DNA from 4 places in the Paenibacillus sp. 1-18 genome. Region 2 is predicted to be linked to each of the others. Evidence: a T-box and tRNA genes for the amino acid it is inferred to sense, from the RefSeq annotation. Region 2 holds a T-box; the other regions hold tRNA genes.
The links. A T-box is a leader RNA that pairs with one kind of tRNA and senses whether it is charged. The one in region 2 lies ahead of leuS (leucine--tRNA ligase), so its partner is inferred to be a tRNA-Leu.
Positions count from the first base shown of each region.

Region 1: it has a tRNA-Leu gene. The T-box ahead of leuS (leucine--tRNA ligase) is inferred to sense a tRNA for this amino acid. The anticodon was not compared.
Region 3: it has a tRNA-Leu gene. The T-box ahead of leuS (leucine--tRNA ligase) is inferred to sense a tRNA for this amino acid. The anticodon was not compared.
Region 4: it has a tRNA-Leu gene. The T-box ahead of leuS (leucine--tRNA ligase) is inferred to sense a tRNA for this amino acid. The anticodon was not compared.

Region 1 covers NZ_ASSB01000360.1:40,418-44,613, reverse strand. The annotation lists gene L693_RS0124610 (xanthine phosphoribosyltransferase) at 1-30, shown strand, start outside; gene L693_RS0124605 (hypothetical protein) at 134-478, shown strand; gene L693_RS0124600 (hypothetical protein) at 617-841, shown strand; gene L693_RS0124595 (carboxymuconolactone decarboxylase family protein) at 960-1,289, shown strand; gene L693_RS0124590 (hypothetical protein) at 1,447-1,986, opposite strand; tRNA gene L693_RS0124585 (tRNA-Leu) at 2,208-2,292, shown strand; gene shc (squalene--hopene cyclase) at 2,557-4,196, shown strand, end outside.
Region 2 covers NZ_ASSB01000292.1:35,877-40,072, forward strand. The annotation lists gene leuS (leucine--tRNA ligase) at 1-1,477, opposite strand, end outside; T-box leader at 1,539-1,796, opposite strand; gene L693_RS0118155 (tautomerase family protein) at 1,972-2,358, shown strand; gene L693_RS0118160 (class I SAM-dependent DNA methyltransferase) at 2,450-3,223, opposite strand; gene L693_RS0118165 (CvfB family protein) at 3,227-4,135, opposite strand; gene rsfS (ribosome silencing factor) at 4,132-4,196, opposite strand, start outside.
Region 3 covers NZ_ASSB01000197.1:24,824-29,019, forward strand. The annotation lists gene hemL (glutamate-1-semialdehyde 2,1-aminomutase) at 1-347, opposite strand, end outside; gene glyA (serine hydroxymethyltransferase) at 360-1,613, opposite strand; tRNA gene L693_RS0112285 (tRNA-Leu) at 2,297-2,381, opposite strand; gene L693_RS0112290 (N-acetyltransferase) at 2,762-3,196, shown strand; gene L693_RS0112295 (GNAT family N-acetyltransferase) at 3,305-3,811, opposite strand; gene L693_RS0112300 (hypothetical protein) at 3,889-4,196, opposite strand, start outside.
Region 4 covers NZ_ASSB01000016.1:1,484-5,679, forward strand. The annotation lists gene L693_RS0100795 (helix-turn-helix domain-containing protein) at 1-182, shown strand, start outside; gene L693_RS0100800 (hypothetical protein) at 320-541, opposite strand; gene L693_RS0100805 (urease accessory UreF family protein) at 867-1,622, opposite strand; tRNA gene L693_RS0100810 (tRNA-Leu) at 1,866-1,948, shown strand; cyclic di-AMP (ydaO/yuaA leader) riboswitch at 2,498-2,670, shown strand; gene L693_RS0100815 (hypothetical protein) at 2,786-3,181, shown strand; gene kdpF (K(+)-transporting ATPase subunit F) at 3,336-3,413, shown strand; gene kdpA (potassium-transporting ATPase subunit KdpA) at 3,563-4,196, shown strand, end outside.

The sequences.
Region 1 (4,196 bases), on a different contig from region 2:
GCTGACGGTAAGATTGAGTTTGCTGAATAGTAACAATTCAGCAGCTCATGATCCGGATTTCTAATAATAACCTTTGCATGTGCCTCAATTTCGCTTATAATATAGTTAAGGTTTTGGGAGAGGAGGCAGCAACATGGGGAAAGAACAATTGACCGAACAGTTTTTTCTGGAAAAACTGGCAGCGGCTAAAGTACATTTTGAACGCGCCTTGGATTGTAAGCATACGGAATTCGACGATTTATATCCCTATATGATTGAACATCCTCAGTTTTTTTGGTATAAACGCTATGTGGCCTGGTCGGAGTTATTGACGTTGGTTAACCTATGCGAGGAATTGTCCTTCTCTTGGAAAGAAGAATTTACTGCCCACCAAGTGGAGTATGTAGATCAGCGAGTGTTGTCTGCACAAGTGCTGGACTTCTGGTACGAGAAGAACGATACAAAAGAACACGATCACAGTGTAAATCAGTCGGGATAATTTGTCGCTCTGTTGGCAATCCATATAAGTAGTAAGAGAGAAGAGACCTAAGTGATTCGTTTAGGTCTCTTTTTAAGCTATTTAATTGCATATATTGCTGTTCGTTATACCAAATAAAGTGTGTAAGGGGGGACAAGGATGATTTTAGATGAAGAATTGGATGCCTATCGACTTTCCGGTGAGAAGGTACGTGTCGTGCGTGATGGATTGGAGTCCAACGATGTCATTGGCATTGTTTTAGCGTGGGATGATGAGCAAGTACTTATTCGCCGCCAGAATCGACGTGTGGTCAAGCTGGATCGCAGCTATACATATCAGCCGTTCAGTGAGCCGCGTTACAATCCGGTAGAACTGGATAATTAGAGGCATGTGCTTCGATAATTGGTTGAATATCATTGGTTGGTGGCTCATCAGCATACAGAAACTCCAAACCGGACACAGTAATGAAGAATAACTCAACATGAGAGGACGTGCTGTGTCAATGACTGTTATGAATGAAAAAGTACATGCTTACAAGGATCAAATCAGCCATTTGGAAGAAAAGCTGCCGGAGGTAGTCCATGCATATCATCGTTTCACTGGAGAGTGCTTTCAAGCCGGGAGTCTAGATGAGAAAACCAAGCAACTGATTGCGCTCGGCATTGGTTTATTTGCTAACAATGAGGTATGCACCTTTTATCATGTGGACGAGGCTCGATCCAAGGGAGCAAGTGACCAGGAGATTATGGAGACCATTGCTGTAGCTGCAGCGGTAGGCGGAGGACACGCACTTAGCCAAGGGGTTACACGTGTACAGAATGCACTGCAATAAAGCGAATGATTTATGGGAATTCTTTATACACCGTTCATAGCGGTTAAAATGGATAACGATAGCTGATGATTATGTAAAGAAGCTTCCGAGCACGTTATGGGGTTAGTCCTGTGGTGTGCCTGCGGAAGCTTCTTTTGTTTGTGGGCTGTTGCGGGGATTATGCACTTCCACTTGCGGCAGGAGCAGCAGAGCGAAGCGGTTTATGCTTATAGGCCGAGGAGGGGGTAACCAGACTCCGTTCAACGAACCGTAGGGGCTTGGAAGTTGAGCGGCTGTCTGGAGACTCGGGGTGATGTTTTTCGGGTAAAGGGAAGGCAGCTGTATGAGGCATAGAGGTTGAGAGCCCGAGATAAGCACGCATTCGTTCATACATTTCTTTGCGGAATGCGGGCATAGCCATACTGAACTGATTTTTGATCCCCTTACTTATATAGGTGGCGTGAACGCCTGAGTGGTTTTGTTGTATATCCAGAACACGAATATGACATTTATTGAATTCATGTTTTACTTCCGATAGTAAGATTCCGGTACGATCTACTCCTGCGTTGATCATTTCGACATAAAGACCAGGTGTTTTCAGGACACCGCTCTCTTCAAGAATCAGACTGTCCCGCTCAAATACTTTTTGAATAAAGGTCAGGAGCAGATAACTTTTTACAAGAGACAATTCATTCTGAACAGTAGCTGAAGAGATCATAACCATTCACCGCCTTAGGGAAATAGAATGATAAATCATATCTGAATGAATAAATAGGGAACCTATGTTCTACAGAACCCGTGTTCCTATTTTAACTCATTATTCCTTATTTATCAAGAAGAATTAAAAAACATAAAAGGTTTGACATCTTGATATGAGCATGGTATGATCTATTTTGTCGCTAAGAAAGTTATCTTTCGAAGACATACGACAACATATATGCGGTCGTGGCGGAATTGGCAGACGCGCACGGTTCAGGTCCGTGTGGGCTAACCCCCCGTGGAGGTTCGAGTCCTCTCGACCGCATTATCTTAAGAATGAACAAGCTCTTGATTTCCTTATGTGGAGATTCAGGAGCTTTTTTGCATATCCGGAATCTGCAAAGCGGTGCTCATCACATGGGCCGAAGACATTTTCAAGCTGTAGATAAGCATAAATGTTCGCCGTAGTAGAATAATCGCTATGTCCCAGTCATTCCTGAATTTCCTTTAAGCTGATAAGCCGTACATCATTTCCTCATACCGACGTTCATATAATGTACATCATGACGTTATTTGGAGGTACAAGAGAATGGGGGATATACAGAGCGCGGTCAATGAGGGGTTAAGGAAGCTGAGGGACTTTTTCGTGCGACGTCAGCATCAAGATGGATCATGGCATTTTTGCTTTGAGAATGGGGTGACGATGGATGCTTATGTGATCATCCTCTTTAGGATATTGGATATACAAAATGAAGAGCTGATCCGGCGTCTTCATGATCGCATTCTTGCAGAGCAGCAGCCGGAAGGCTGTTGGCGTTGGTACCGGGATGAGCAAGAAGGTAATTTATCCGCTTCCGTTGATGCCTATTATGCCCTGCTCTATTCCGGGTACAGTGAACCGACGGACGAGTCAATGGAGCAGGCCAGACGTTACATTCAATCGCAAGGTGGACCGGGGAAATCGAACAGCATTCTGACAAAGTCGATTCTCGCTGCAACAGGGCAGCGCAAATGGCCTGCATCAATCTCGTCTATACCGCTGGAGATCATCCTTTTTCCTGCCTATATGCCTATCAATCTGTATGAATTCTCAGGTTATTCCCGCGTCCATCTGATCCCAATGCTGATCATGGCGGATCGCAATTTTTCTATATCAACGGATAAGGCTCCCATTGTATCCGATCTGTTTGATTCACGCTATCATGACGAAGAGCCACAATCCCGGGAGCATCGGGAGATTGCGGAAAGCATCCGTATCGGTCTCAGCAGACTTCTCGGAACTCCCCGTTATATCCATGAAGCAGCTCTAAGCAAGGCGGAGCAATTCATGCTGAATCGCATCGAATCGGACGGCACCCTCTATAGTTATGCGAGTAGCACCATACTCATGGTTTTTGCTCTGCTTGCATTGGGCTATGATAAACGCCATCCACTTATTTTAAAGGCCGTTCAAGGGTTGACAAAAATGCAGTATCGCTTTGACGGTAAAGCCACCATTCAGAATTCGCCCTCAACGATCTGGGATACGGCCTTGATCTCCTATGCGCTGCAGGAGTCCAGTGTCGGCGGGGATCATGAGGCCGTGCAGCGGTCGACAGCCTATCTCTTATCCAGACAACAGGACAAAGCGGCGGATTGGAGTGTTCATAATCCGGATACGGTTCCTGGTGGCTGGGGATTCTCTGAGACCAATAGCTTAAATCCCGATGTAGACGACACAACAGCCGCATTAAGAGCGATTCACATTCTGTCCCGTACAAATCCTAAATATCGTGACTCATCCAATCGGGGGCTAAACTGGGTTATATCCATGCAAAATAAAGACGGCGGTTGGCCCGCATTTGAAAAAAACACCAATAGGAAAATGCTTACATGGATGGCTATAGATGGTGCCAAGTCTGCCGCTATCGACCCATCGGGAGCAGACCTTACTGGACGCACATTGGAATACCTCGGAAATTGTTGCGGACTCGACACGAGGCAAGATTTTATCAAACGAGGGGTCAACTGGCTGATCTCCCATCAGGAGAAGGACGGATCATGGTATGGAAGATGGGGGATTTGTTACATTTACGGTACTTGGGCGGCACTGACTGGTTTAGAGGCTACCGGGCTCCCGGCGAACCATGCTGCGATTCGAAAAGGAGCGGAATGGGTCTTGCAGATTCAGAATTCGGATGGGGGTTGGGGGGAATCCTGCACCAGTGACCGGGTGATGCATTACATGCC
Region 2 (4,196 bases):
CGCGACGTGCTTTCATGCCTGTCTCAGGATCAATGGTTTCTACCCATTCTTTTGCATTGGCCAATGGGGATTCACCCGTGCCTGAAGGCTTGATGTTGTCCATCTCCGGCAGCATGAGTGGCAGTTGATCCTCAGGAATCGTTTTGATCGTGCCATCCTCCAGATGAATTACCGGAATCGGCTCACCCCAATAGCGTTGACGGCTAAACAGCCAGTCACGCAGACGGTAGGTTACTTTTCCCTGTCCTTTACCCTCGGCTTCCAGCCATTCGATCATTTTTGGAATAGCTTCCTCATTGGTAAGTCCATTCAGTGGACCTGAGTTGACGTGCGGACCATCCTCGGTGTATGGCTCATTAGCCACGTCTCCACCTTGGACAACCTCCGTGATTTTCAATCCGAATTTCTTGGCAAATTCCCAGTCACGTGTATCGTGACCCGGTACAGCCATAATTGCGCCTGTTCCGTAGCCTGCCAGCACATAGTCAGCAATCCAGATCGGCAGCTTTTCACCGTTCACAGGATTCACCGCATATGCACCTGTAAAAACGCCTGTTTTATCCTTAGCCAGATCCGTACGCTCCAGATCGCTTTTACGAGCAGCTTGCTCACGATATTGATTTACAGCATCCTTTTGCTCAGGTGTAGTGATGATTTCCACCAGCTCTTGCTCTGGGGCCAGCACACAGTAGCTTGCACCGAACAGCGTATCCGGACGGGTTGTAAATACCGTCAGCTGCTTGTCATGGCCTTCAATTGGAAAATGAACCTCTGCCCCGGTAGATTTACCGATCCAGTTCCGCTGCATATCCTTAATGCTCTCGGACCAATCCAGCTCCTCCAGATCATCCAGCAGACGATCCGCGTATTCGGTAATTTTCAGCATCCATTGACGCATTGGTTTACGGATGACCGGATGACCGCCGCGCTCACTCTTACCGTCAATTACTTCTTCGTTCGCCAGCACTGTTCCCAGCGCAGGACACCAGTTCACGGGTACTTCAGCTACATAAGCAAGACCGCGCTTATACAATTGGATAAAAATCCATTGTGTCCATTTGTAGTAATCAGGATCAGTTGTGCTGATTTCACGCTCCCAGTCGTACGAAAAACCGAGCGATTTGATCTGGCGGCGGAAGTTATTTACGTTTTTAACCGTAATTTCACGTGGGTGCTCACCTGTATCCAGCGCATGCTGCTCGGCAGGCAGACCGAAGGCGTCCCAACCCATCGGGTGCAGTACGTTGTAGCCGCGCATTCTCTTATAGCGTGAAACAATATCCGTCGCCGTGTAACCCTCCGGGTGGCCTACGTGCAGACCGGCTCCAGACGGATACGGGAACATATCCAAAGCATAAAACTTCGGTTTGCCCGGCTCTTCCCCGGTACGAAACGTCTTGTTCTCATCCCAATATTTCTGCCATTTTGGTTCAATACTTTGCGGTTGATAGCCGTGCTTCGGCTGTGTGTCTGTCATTGTCATTTCCTCCTCAAACGGTATGCAACAAAAAAACCTCTGCATCCCGTAGCGTGTCAGCGCTAGGGACGAGAGGTTATATTCCCGTGGTACCACCCTAGTTAGCAGAAAGCGTTCTTCGCCCTCTACTCCCTTTGCACCTGATAACGGAGGTGATCCGATGCGGGTTAATAACAGAATATAAGCACCTGTATAAGGTGTTCCTGCGTTGGGCGCATATCTCCGAGGCGAGTTCATTTTGTGCTGTCAACCGGCTTGCACCACCCGCCGGCTCTCTACATGACCAGACAAAACTACTATTCCTCATCAGCGATTGTTTAACCGTTAATAATGGCACTATTATATTGAAAACCGCGAAAAAAGTCAAATAAGGACTACATTTGGTGCTAGACACCAACTTCATTCGTTTGCTACATGACACACGGAAGCAAATGTTTTATAATTAGCTCCGAGCCAGATTGAGATGAGTTGAGATGAGAAAGGTGAGATGAGACATGGCACAAATTAAAGTTTACGGAATAAAAGAAGCACTGAATCCGATCAAGGAGCAACTTTCAGATGTGATTCACTCCGCTGTGGTGGATGCGTTCCAATATCCCTCCGACAAAAGGTTTCATCGTTTTTTCCCGATGAATCAGGAAGACTTCATATTTGCCCACGATCGCTCGAAGGCATACACCATTATTGAAATTAGTGTGTTTGAAGGCAGAACAACAGAGGCTAAAAAGTACCTCATCCAGCTGCTATTCCAAAGAATTAACGATTTAGGCATTGCCCCGCAGGATCTTGAAATTACTATATTCGAGACACCGAAACAGAATTGGGGCATTCGGGGTGTACCGGGTGATGAACTTCTACTGAACTATAAAGTAAATATATAATTTGAAGCTCTTATGCAAAAAGACGCCCTTCATGTCATCATGAAAAGCGTCCTTCTCTTATTCATATTTGCTCAATATAAACTAGCTCTCACTATTTTACAGCAACATAAAAAAGTCTCGCTGCGTCATCCTCAGCTTCTACCCATTCAAAATCCGCATACACCTTCACATCACGAAAACCCGCTTTGGACAATTCTGCCTTCATCCAGTCCGGGTCATAGGCACGCTGTACATGAATTTCCTCGAAGCGCTGGTACAGATCACGTCCTTCATTTTCTGCTCTCGCAAAAATGCTGAGATGATGCTCAATTTCACAGCGGGGCGTGTCCAGCGCACAGGTCCAGATATATGAAATAGAGCGTTCGTCCAGTACAAAGGGCTGCTCTTCATCATAACGCAAAAACGTCTGGGGATGATGTACATCAAACAAGAAGGTTCCACCAGGCTTAAGGCCCGCATACGTTCTGCGGAAAGTAGCCGTTATATCTTCTTCCTCGAGCAAATAGTTCAGACAATCGCAAAAAGAAATAACCGAATCCACGGGCTCCGGTAAAATCCATTCCCGCATATCCTGCTGCAACCAGCGGATGCTTCCCTCACGAAACAAGCGTTGTCCTTGCGGAGTAGCTTCCATTTTACGACGGGCTACCGCCAGCATATCCGAGGATAAGTCGATACCAGCCACCTCGAAGCCCGAGTTAACCAATGGAATCGTAATGGAGCCCGTTCCACAGCCCAGCTCGGCCACCGTGTGCGGCATGCCGTACTGTTCCCAAGCCTGCCGTGCAAATCGCAACCAGTCCGGATACGGCATATCCTGCATCAGTTCATCATACACATAGGCAAACTTTCGGTAAGAAGCCATTTTTTATTCCTCATTCCCGTCCTTCGGTTTAGGCATTTTCTCCACCAGGTAGGTCCAGTTTTCCTTTTGTGTAACCAGTCCTTCCTTCATCAGCTTGCCCATCGCACGCTTAAAGGCGGATTTACTGATGCCGAACCGTTGCTTGATAATGTCGGCCGGGGTTGCGTCGGAATAAGGCATACCTCCGCCCGGGCGCTCTTTCAGAAAAGCGATCAGCCGATCTGCATCCTCATTACGGCCCACTTCCTTACGCGGCGACATTGCCAGATTGACACGACCATCTTCACGAACAAGTGTGACCCGTACCTTAACCTCTTCGCCCAAGCGAAGCATCCGGTTACGTTCCGAGGAATGAATCATACCAATAGCCCCAAAACCAAGCACACCTCCGTCTACCAGGACAAATGTGCCCACCTGAAGCGGCTTGTACACGGTCGCCTGCACCCACATATTTAGCCACGAATCAGGAGCATGGAAGCACAACGGGGCCAACTCCTGCTCCCCTGCCAGCTTAGCCCGCAGTCTACCCTGCTTGTCATGCTCCATGATCGCATACACGTAGTCACCCACCCGAGGATGCAAATCCCGGTTCTCAGGCAGTTCGCGAATCGGCAGCAAAAGCTGGCGGCCCAGTCCCATCTCCAAGAAGCATCCCAAACGCGGATGCACATCAGCCACCTCAAGCCTTGCCATTTCGCCCAGCGACAGGAACGGCTTTTTCATGGTTGCGGCCAAACGGTCCTCTGTATCGTAAAAAATAAATACCTCCAACCGTTCGCCTACCTCAATCTCGCGTGTCAGCTCCGTATAATGCAGCAGCACATCCTGCTCACCAACGGTGAGAAAGTAGCCGAAAGGGGACACCTCACGATCCACCATAATGGTAACATAAGTACCAGCAATCAGACTCATACCTTCTCCACAACCTTAGCGTCCGACCAAAGTCGTTCAATGTTATAATATTCACGCTCGT
Region 3 (4,196 bases), on a different contig from region 2:
ACCATGCGGACCATTTCGACGGATGGAAGGCTATTGCAAATCTGCATTGCCATCTTCGTTTCGATTTGCGTGGGCAAACCGAAGCTTGTCCCTTGAATCGCCGCCATTTGAATAGACTCGACCACCTTCGGATGAGCGTGACCCAGAATTAACGGCCCCCATGAGCCGATGTAATCGATATATTCGTTCCCATCGATGTCCCAAACACGAGCCCCCTGACCCCGGCTCACAAATACAGGCGTCGTACCAACGCTAGTAAACGCGCGAACCGGGCTGTTCACCCCGCCCGGAATCACCCGATTTGCTTCCAAAAATGCTTCTTGGGCGCAAGAAGTGTTACGCTTCATAGGAGCTCCTCCCTAATTCCTGATCATTTCGTTCTTGTATAAAGGGAATCGAGACGTAATGTCTTTCACCTTGCCTCTCATTTGTTCCCTTATGTCTGAACGTTGAGATTGTTTTAAGGTCTCCGCAATAATGACGGCAATTTCGTTCATTTCTTCAGCTCCCATCCCCCTGGTGGTCGCTGCGGGTGTTCCTAGTCGAATGCCGCTCGTGACGCGAGGACTTGTCGGATCAAAAGGAATCGCGTTCTTATTGACCGTGATTCCGATATCGTCCAGCAATTGCTGGGCCGCTTGTCCGGTCAGTCCGATATTGCGCAAATCCAGAAGGATTAGATGATTGTCCGTGCCGCCCGAGACGACTTGCAAACCTGCCTCCATTAACTTTTCCGCGAGCAGTCTGGCGTTCTGAATAACGCGTTGCATATATAGCTTGTATTCAGGCTGGGCGTTCTCGCCGAATGCCACGGCCTTAGCCGCGATGATATGCATAAACGGACCGCCTTGGGTAGTTGGAAATACCGCTTTGTCGATCGCTTGCGCCCAGGAATTACGACATAAGATAACTCCTCCTCTCGGCCCACGCAAGGTTTTGTGAGTGGTTGTCGTGACAAAGTGAGCGTGTGGAACAGGATTCGGGTGTAGACCAGCGGCTACGATGCCCGCAATATGGGCCATATCCACGAGAAATAATGCGCCTACCTCCTCGGCAATTTGGGCAAATGGCTCAAACTCGATCGTGCGAGGATAAGCGCTTGCGCCTACGACAATCATTCTGGGCTTATGCCGATGAGCAAGCTTTCGAACTTCATCAAAATCGATGCGGAAGGTTTGAGCATTAACCCCATAAGGGACAAAGTTATACATCATTCCGGAAGCGTTCACGGGGCTTCCATGCGTCAAGTGGCCGCCGTGTGCCAGGTTCATACCGAGAATCGTATCTCCCGATTTTACCGAAGCGAAATAAACGGCCATGTTAGCCTGGGCTCCCGAATGAGGCTGAACATTGGCATGCTCTGCGCCGAACAGCTCCTTGACCCTATTCCTGGCCAGATCTTCAACGAGATCTACGTATTCACAACCCCCGTAATACCTTTTTCCGGGATAGCCTTCCGCATATTTGTTGGTCAGGACCGTGCTCATTGTCTCCATGACCGCTCGGCTTACAAAATTCTCAGAAGCGATCAATTCGATTTTATTGTGTTGCCGTTCCAGCTCCTGCCGGATCGCTTCGGCTATTGCAGGATCTTGTTGATCTAAATGATTCATTCTGACGCCCCCTTTAGCTTATCGCTTTTCGTCTCAACGACGACTTTAACGTTCCGAGCAATTAAACCTTCCATGCCTTTAATGGGAAGGCCGACTTCCATGTGTTGCAAGATGTAACATCCCTGCTCCTTTCTTGCAACCGGGAATATGAAATGGGATCCGAATTCGCTTGGCAGTGATCGTTAATGACACTCAATTCCTTGCGAATATTGAATTCTATTTCTATTTAGAATAATCTGATCAATGGTATCGTTCAATCCAATAATTATTATCATTTCAATAGGATTCATCTATGGTTTGAAGAATGTAAAGCCCCTCTCCCATGCAAAGGCTTAGTCTGCTAGAGAGAGGGGGTATGTTCGGGACATTCTTGGAGAGAAACTTCGTGGGAAAGATGCTTGCGAATCATCCGGAATAATGAAGGGCTGCGGAATCGCCTACATTGGGGCGAAAATGAATGCACCCCAATCAAGGCTCGTCAACGACGAGATAGCCCTGTTTCCTCCTGTTATAATTAAAGTGTCGATGGTAGGAATTACAACTAATGTCTACGCTCATTTGGATTACAGTTCCAAGCTTTCTTCTGTCCAGGTGATGAGCACTTAGCTTAAAGATATTAAATAATAAAAAGGTTCCTGCTCTGCCAGAAAAAGCAGATCAGAAACCTGTCATCAATAAAATGATGCGGTCGAGAGGACTCGAACCTCCACGGGGGGTTAGCCCACACGGACCTGAACCGTGCGCGTCTGCCAATTCCGCCACGACCGCATATTGTGTATTCATGATGATATTTTCAATCACCGTAATTAAGATTATATCTCTCATAGACTATAAAATCAAGTGATTTTTATATTATATTTTTTATAAATGATCCCTGAAAATATACAAAAGAACTGGATAATACACACCATATATGGTAAGATGAATACATCAGGAAAGGAGGTGCGTCAACATTAGTAATCATATGTTGAGCGTATCCCTTACCCGACCTGTCATTCTCTAATTCTCAGGGTTGGCGGAGGCGCGGGATACGGATCAAGGCTTTAGCAAGCGCCACGGGTAGAAAGGCCGTCCACGGACGGTCTTTTTTATTTTCAACAGCATACTTAATGATCGATAAGATACATACTGTGAAAAGAGGCGATGCCATGTCTATTAGACTAGCGAAAGTGGAAGAATTCAAGGAACTGGCAGCCATCTGGCTGGATGCTTCTATAGAAGCCCATTGTTTTATTGCTCCGCAATATTGGACATCACAAGTTACCGAGATGGAGAACAGATACCTGCCTCTCGCCCAAAACTACGTTATCATACAGGATGTTCATACCATTGGCGGCTTCATTTCCATGATCGATGGATATTTAGCGGCTCTGTTTGTACGTGTTGGTTCTCAAAGAAACGGCTATGGTAAGCTGCTACTGAACTGGGTCAAGCAGCAACATGACGAGATTCAATTAAAGGTATACCAGTCGAACACAAAAGCATTCAACTTCTATACTAAAAATGGATTTATCATTCAAGAAGAAGCTGTTGATTCAGAAACGGGTGAAAAAGAGTTTGTTATGACTTGGTCAAGACACTAACATAATCGAGCATCTCCAGCCCAATAAAGTAAAAGGCTCTGCTCCCGTAGAAATACGGCATAAGCAGAGCCTTTTACTTTTATATAATATAACTGACTATATAGTCTCTTATTTAAGCCCATAAACCTCGGTATATAAAAGCTGTTTATACGGAGCAAACTCCTGTTCTGACAGTTCAACTGGATAACTCATAATTTGAAGCCTCAAATCGGCCTGTCCTTCTCTTAAAGGAGGCTGCACATACTCAAAATGGTTCAAATGGAACCCCAAACGTTCATAAAAACCGATTCTTCTCCGAGTCCATTCATCCACTGGCGGTTCAACCTCCAGCACCACCGGTTTATCAGACTCTGAGATAAACCTGCTCATGAGCTTTTTACCTAACCCGCCACCACGTATACTCGAATCCACCGCAATATGCTCTACAAACCGAAACTGCGTAAAATCCCAGCCTGCCAAAAAAGCAACCGTATTGCCTTGCTCATTCTTCTCAGTAATGATGCGATAGCCAGGATGTTTCAATAAAGCTTTTTGTGAATCAAATGTCCTGCATTCTGATTCTGGAAAAGAAACTTCCATGATCGCATATATTTCAGAGAAATCGTGTTCATTCATTTTATGACCTCCAGACTCCTTTCCGCCTAATTCCTCAATAGTAAAGCCCATGTCCTGTTACGAGGAAGTCTAGCATTTTAGACCTTGTTCAATTCCACAAGCGTCAGCAAAATATGTTCCAGCAACTCTGGAATATCCTCCATCTGATCTTCGTTAATTTGTCTGGAAAACCGGAGTTCAATCCTGTTGTGATATGTAGAAGCCTTTTCTCCATAAATTAAACTAAGTGTTTGTACTGGCCGAAGATCGGGCTTCCAAATTTCGGTCAGTATATCCTCTATTCGGCTACATTGTGTCTCAATCTCATGAATCTCCTTATTAAAACGCAGTAATAAGCTACACCCCGGAATTTGATCTTCGATTTCTAAAATTTCTGCTGCCAGAT
Region 4 (4,196 bases), on a different contig from region 2:
TCAAGCCGGGGGAAGGCGTACTCCAGGAGCAAAAGGCTGCTTATTTTTTTGGGGTGATGGGGCCATTGAATTGCCAGGCAGAAGATCTGGAAGCGGAGGAACAGAATTTTATTTTAGAATATGTTGAGTTTGCAAAATACCGTAAGCAAAAAAAAGAGAATAATAAAACAAAGCCAGAATGATCCTTTTACTGGAGAAGGAGACTACCCAGGATTGAAAACCCGTAAAACGGACTGGCGGGTTCGAATTACGAGTTTTTTTGGGGTTGTAGGAATATATGGAGTGCCATATATGTAACTGGAACCCTTGCATGCTGGTTTTAGAGCGGTGGTGCCTCCTTATAGTCGTTATCGTCGATATTCAGAATTGCAGCAACTTGTTTTCTGTGCCTTTGTGCTTTGCGGGTGCCATGAATCAGATTGGATAAACGTGAAGGCGGAATGTTGTGTGTCTCGCAAAATGTTTTCTGATCCAATCGGAGTTCGACAAGCCGTTGTTTGATGGCCCACCCGAAGGAGGTGACAGGCATTTTGTTATTCAAGAGAAATCGCCCCTTACGGATTCTTGCGGAATAATTGGTGTGTTATAATAATCATCAGTAAACATGTTAGAATTAACCATCTAAAACCATAATACACTTTTATACGTGTTTTTACAATCGTAAATACGTTATTTCATTAAACTAATCACTTAAATAAGTGAGGATTTGCAAAATCCTGAAGTATTAGATGACCTGAATCATTCATTTAGAGCCTGTTAATGGTGTGGAATTGCGGTTATGCTTGGATAAAAAGCACTCTGCCACTTGAGGAAAGCGGTAGAGTGCTTTTAGTGTTGGCGCTAGACTGGACTGGTCAAGCGATGCATCAGGGGGATGCTGGAAGGCGTTTGGGTAAGCCGGGGGAGGGAAACAGCCCTGCTTCATTCAGTCGGCTTTTACGGCTCATATAAGGCGGCTGAGTAATGTAGGAGCTGGACCAATGTTTATGAAGCAGTTCGTGCTGAAATGTAGCTGACCCAGACACGTTGAACTTTTTCCAGGTGATGAGCAATTCGTCGGTCATGCGCTCGATGAGAGGATTTTTTTCCTCGTATGGTGTATTTAGCAGCTTGGAAGCATCTTCGACACAGAAGGATACTGCTGCGGCAAGATAGCCGTGAATAGTCTGCTCCACATCATTTCCAAGGAGCAGGTTAATCCAGGTATGAACAGTAGCGAGTGTACCAATTGCGCTGTATTGAATAAGTATGGCTTCAAGCTGGTCAAATTCAAGCCAAGGATAGAGCGCTTTGGCAAGCTTGATCAGACGCTGACCAGACAGACGTGACTCTTTCGCGTGCTGTAGAGAGGAACGTTGGGTATGCAGCAGCTTATCAATAAGAGCGATACGCCAGCCATCCTCCTGTTGAATGGCGACATACAGGCTTTTGATGGCCATGCCGTCAAGCGTTGTGAATTGAGGATACAAGTCGTTCCGCATATAATGTTCCAGGTCTTGCAGACAGGTCAAGCGCCCGTTTCGGAATAGTTCCTCCAATCCGTAAGTACGGGTAAAGCCGCCGACGGGTAGGGAAGAGTCCAACAATAATGCGTAATTTAGTAAGCGATTGCCTTTATGCAGGGTGGTTCGCCTCCTTGAGATGAGTAATGATGTTATATTATTTAACCTTAAAATCAGTTTATTAGAATTTATTAAAGTTTCATGTAATATATATTCACATTTATATTGCTAAAATGTCAAATTAAATATTTTATAGCTTTTATATGTTACTTAATATTACATATAAAATAATTATTAAAATTGGGTTTACAAATATAAGCTATGGGAGTATAATAAATCCGTTGCCTCAAAACATTATGATTTGCGGTCGTGGTGGAATGGCAGACACGCTATCTTGAGGGGGTAGTGGGCGTACGCCCGTGGAGGTTCGAGTCCTCTCGACCGCATTATATGTAAGACATGATTACAAATAGCAATAACCCAAAAAAGCATCCTGACACGTTTTGCGTGAAGGGGTGCTTTTTTTGTTTTAAACGAATCTTATTTATCCCGCAAGAGCTTTTCAATATCTTCTGCCAGCTTACCGGAGTTGCAAGTCGCAATAGATGTAACGTGTGTTTTGTTATTGTAAAATCGCATTTTGTTCAAAACGGTAAATTGCGCAGCAAATAGAGCGAATTGCTGTGCTTCTCATCGTAAAAGCAGGCTCAATCGGCGTTTATCTGGTGCATATAGCACATTTACTTTCGCTTTTACAATAAAAGGACAAAACTCGTCCCATTACGCCAATATTGACATGCCTTTCATTTTTAAAAAGGGGTGAAAAACAGAGATTCAAGGAGATGGGAGAAGCATAGTCATTTTGTAAGCGTTATTATTGATCTTTTGTGCTCCAAAGAACGATTATAACCCCACAGGTGAGCTTTACAGTGTTCCTTGTGCGGGTGTATGATTCAAGACGTAATTTCAATTAACAAGAATGAATGCAGCAACGAATTATTTAAGCGCTGAATTTTGCAAATGCAAGAGCGGGGGAACCAATCGGGATTAATTAGGCTCTGGAAGCCGTGGTCTCATGGGGTGAATTTTCTGGCCAAGTGCCAGAAATAGGGCGACTCTCACGTCCAAATCCGACAGCTAACCTCGTAAGCGTACAGGGAGAGGCAACAAACCGCCGTGTGCAGCCATGGTTTATTTTATCATGGATATGTAAGAAGCCGGAGGAAAGCCTTTTTCCTTCGGCTTCTTTTTGTTGTCTTTTTATACCGGGAGAGGAGCTACTGATGGAAGGTCGGTTAATTATTGTCACTGCACCGAATGAAGCGGGCAGAAGTTTTGTGAAGTTGCTCATGTTCAAAAAACTGGCGTTTGCGGTACTCACCAATAGCGCTCAGGAGGAACGACAGCTCAAAAAAATGGGTGTGGAGCACATTGTACGCATCAATACGATGCAAGCGGGAAAATGGAATTTTCCCAAAAAAGAAATTGGCAGCGTGTATTTGTTCGAAAACAGCTTGAATCTGACTTGCCGTTTCCTGCAAATATGTCGGCCACTGACATCAGATTTGATCTATGTCATCACGCACGGCTGCAATCCACAAGGAATTTATCGGGGATTGGGAGCGGATCATGTGATTTACACATTGAACGGAGAGGTGGGTTTTCTGCTGAACGGATAAGCGCTTATAACATAGTTGTTTTATGATTTTTTATACGGGAGGGCTTGAACATGATGGATATATACATGCTGCTCGTGCTGGCTGTGAGTTATGGAGCGATACTGCTATTTGTACGCTGGTGTGATGCGCAGACCTCTAAAGGAGGGCGAAAAGGATGATTGTTGTGCTTGCGCTCACGGCTATGGTGTTGGTGTATTTAATCTACGCGCTCCTGAACCCTGAAAAGTTCTAATCAGCTATAAGATGAAGCGGACAAGAACAGCAGATCATGGATCAGGCTTCACAGATGGCGGTTTGGCGTAAACGTGTGCATTCGATTGGTGGTCTGAGTCAGGTCTGTTGTTCTACACACGCAGGAGCATTTTGAAGGAGGAATAGAGGATGGAGCTGCTGCAAATTGGGATTGTGATTGTCATATTGCTGCTCTTGGTAAAGCCAGTGGGCACTTATATGTATCATGTATTCTCGAATGAACCGAATCGGACGGATCGGATTTTTGGCGGAACGGAAAAGCTGATTTATAAGATTGTAGGCTTGAAGAAGCTGGGGAGTATGCGCTGGACTACGTATGTTATGAGCTTTCTTGCTACCAATGTCGTGCTGGTAATCATCAGCTATGTGTTGTTGCGTTTGCAAGGAATGCTTCCCGGCAATCCGGCTGGGAACGGCAATATGGAAGCTTCATTGACTTTTAACACGGTGATCAGCTTTATGACCAATACGAATCTCCAGCATTATAGTGGAGAAAGCGGACTTACGTATCTGACACAGATGGCGTTTGTCACGATGATGATGTTCACTTCGGCTGCTTCCGGATTTGCTGTTGCTGCGGCTTTTATGAGAGGATTGACGCGGCGCGGTGAAGGAATGGGCAATTTTTTTCAAGATTTTATCAAGGCGATTATACGGATTTTCCTGCCGCTTGCCTTTGTGCTCACGCTGGTGCTGGTTGGATTGAAGGTACCGCAGACGCTACAGCCTACGGCGAATGTTACGACGCTGAGCGGAACACAGC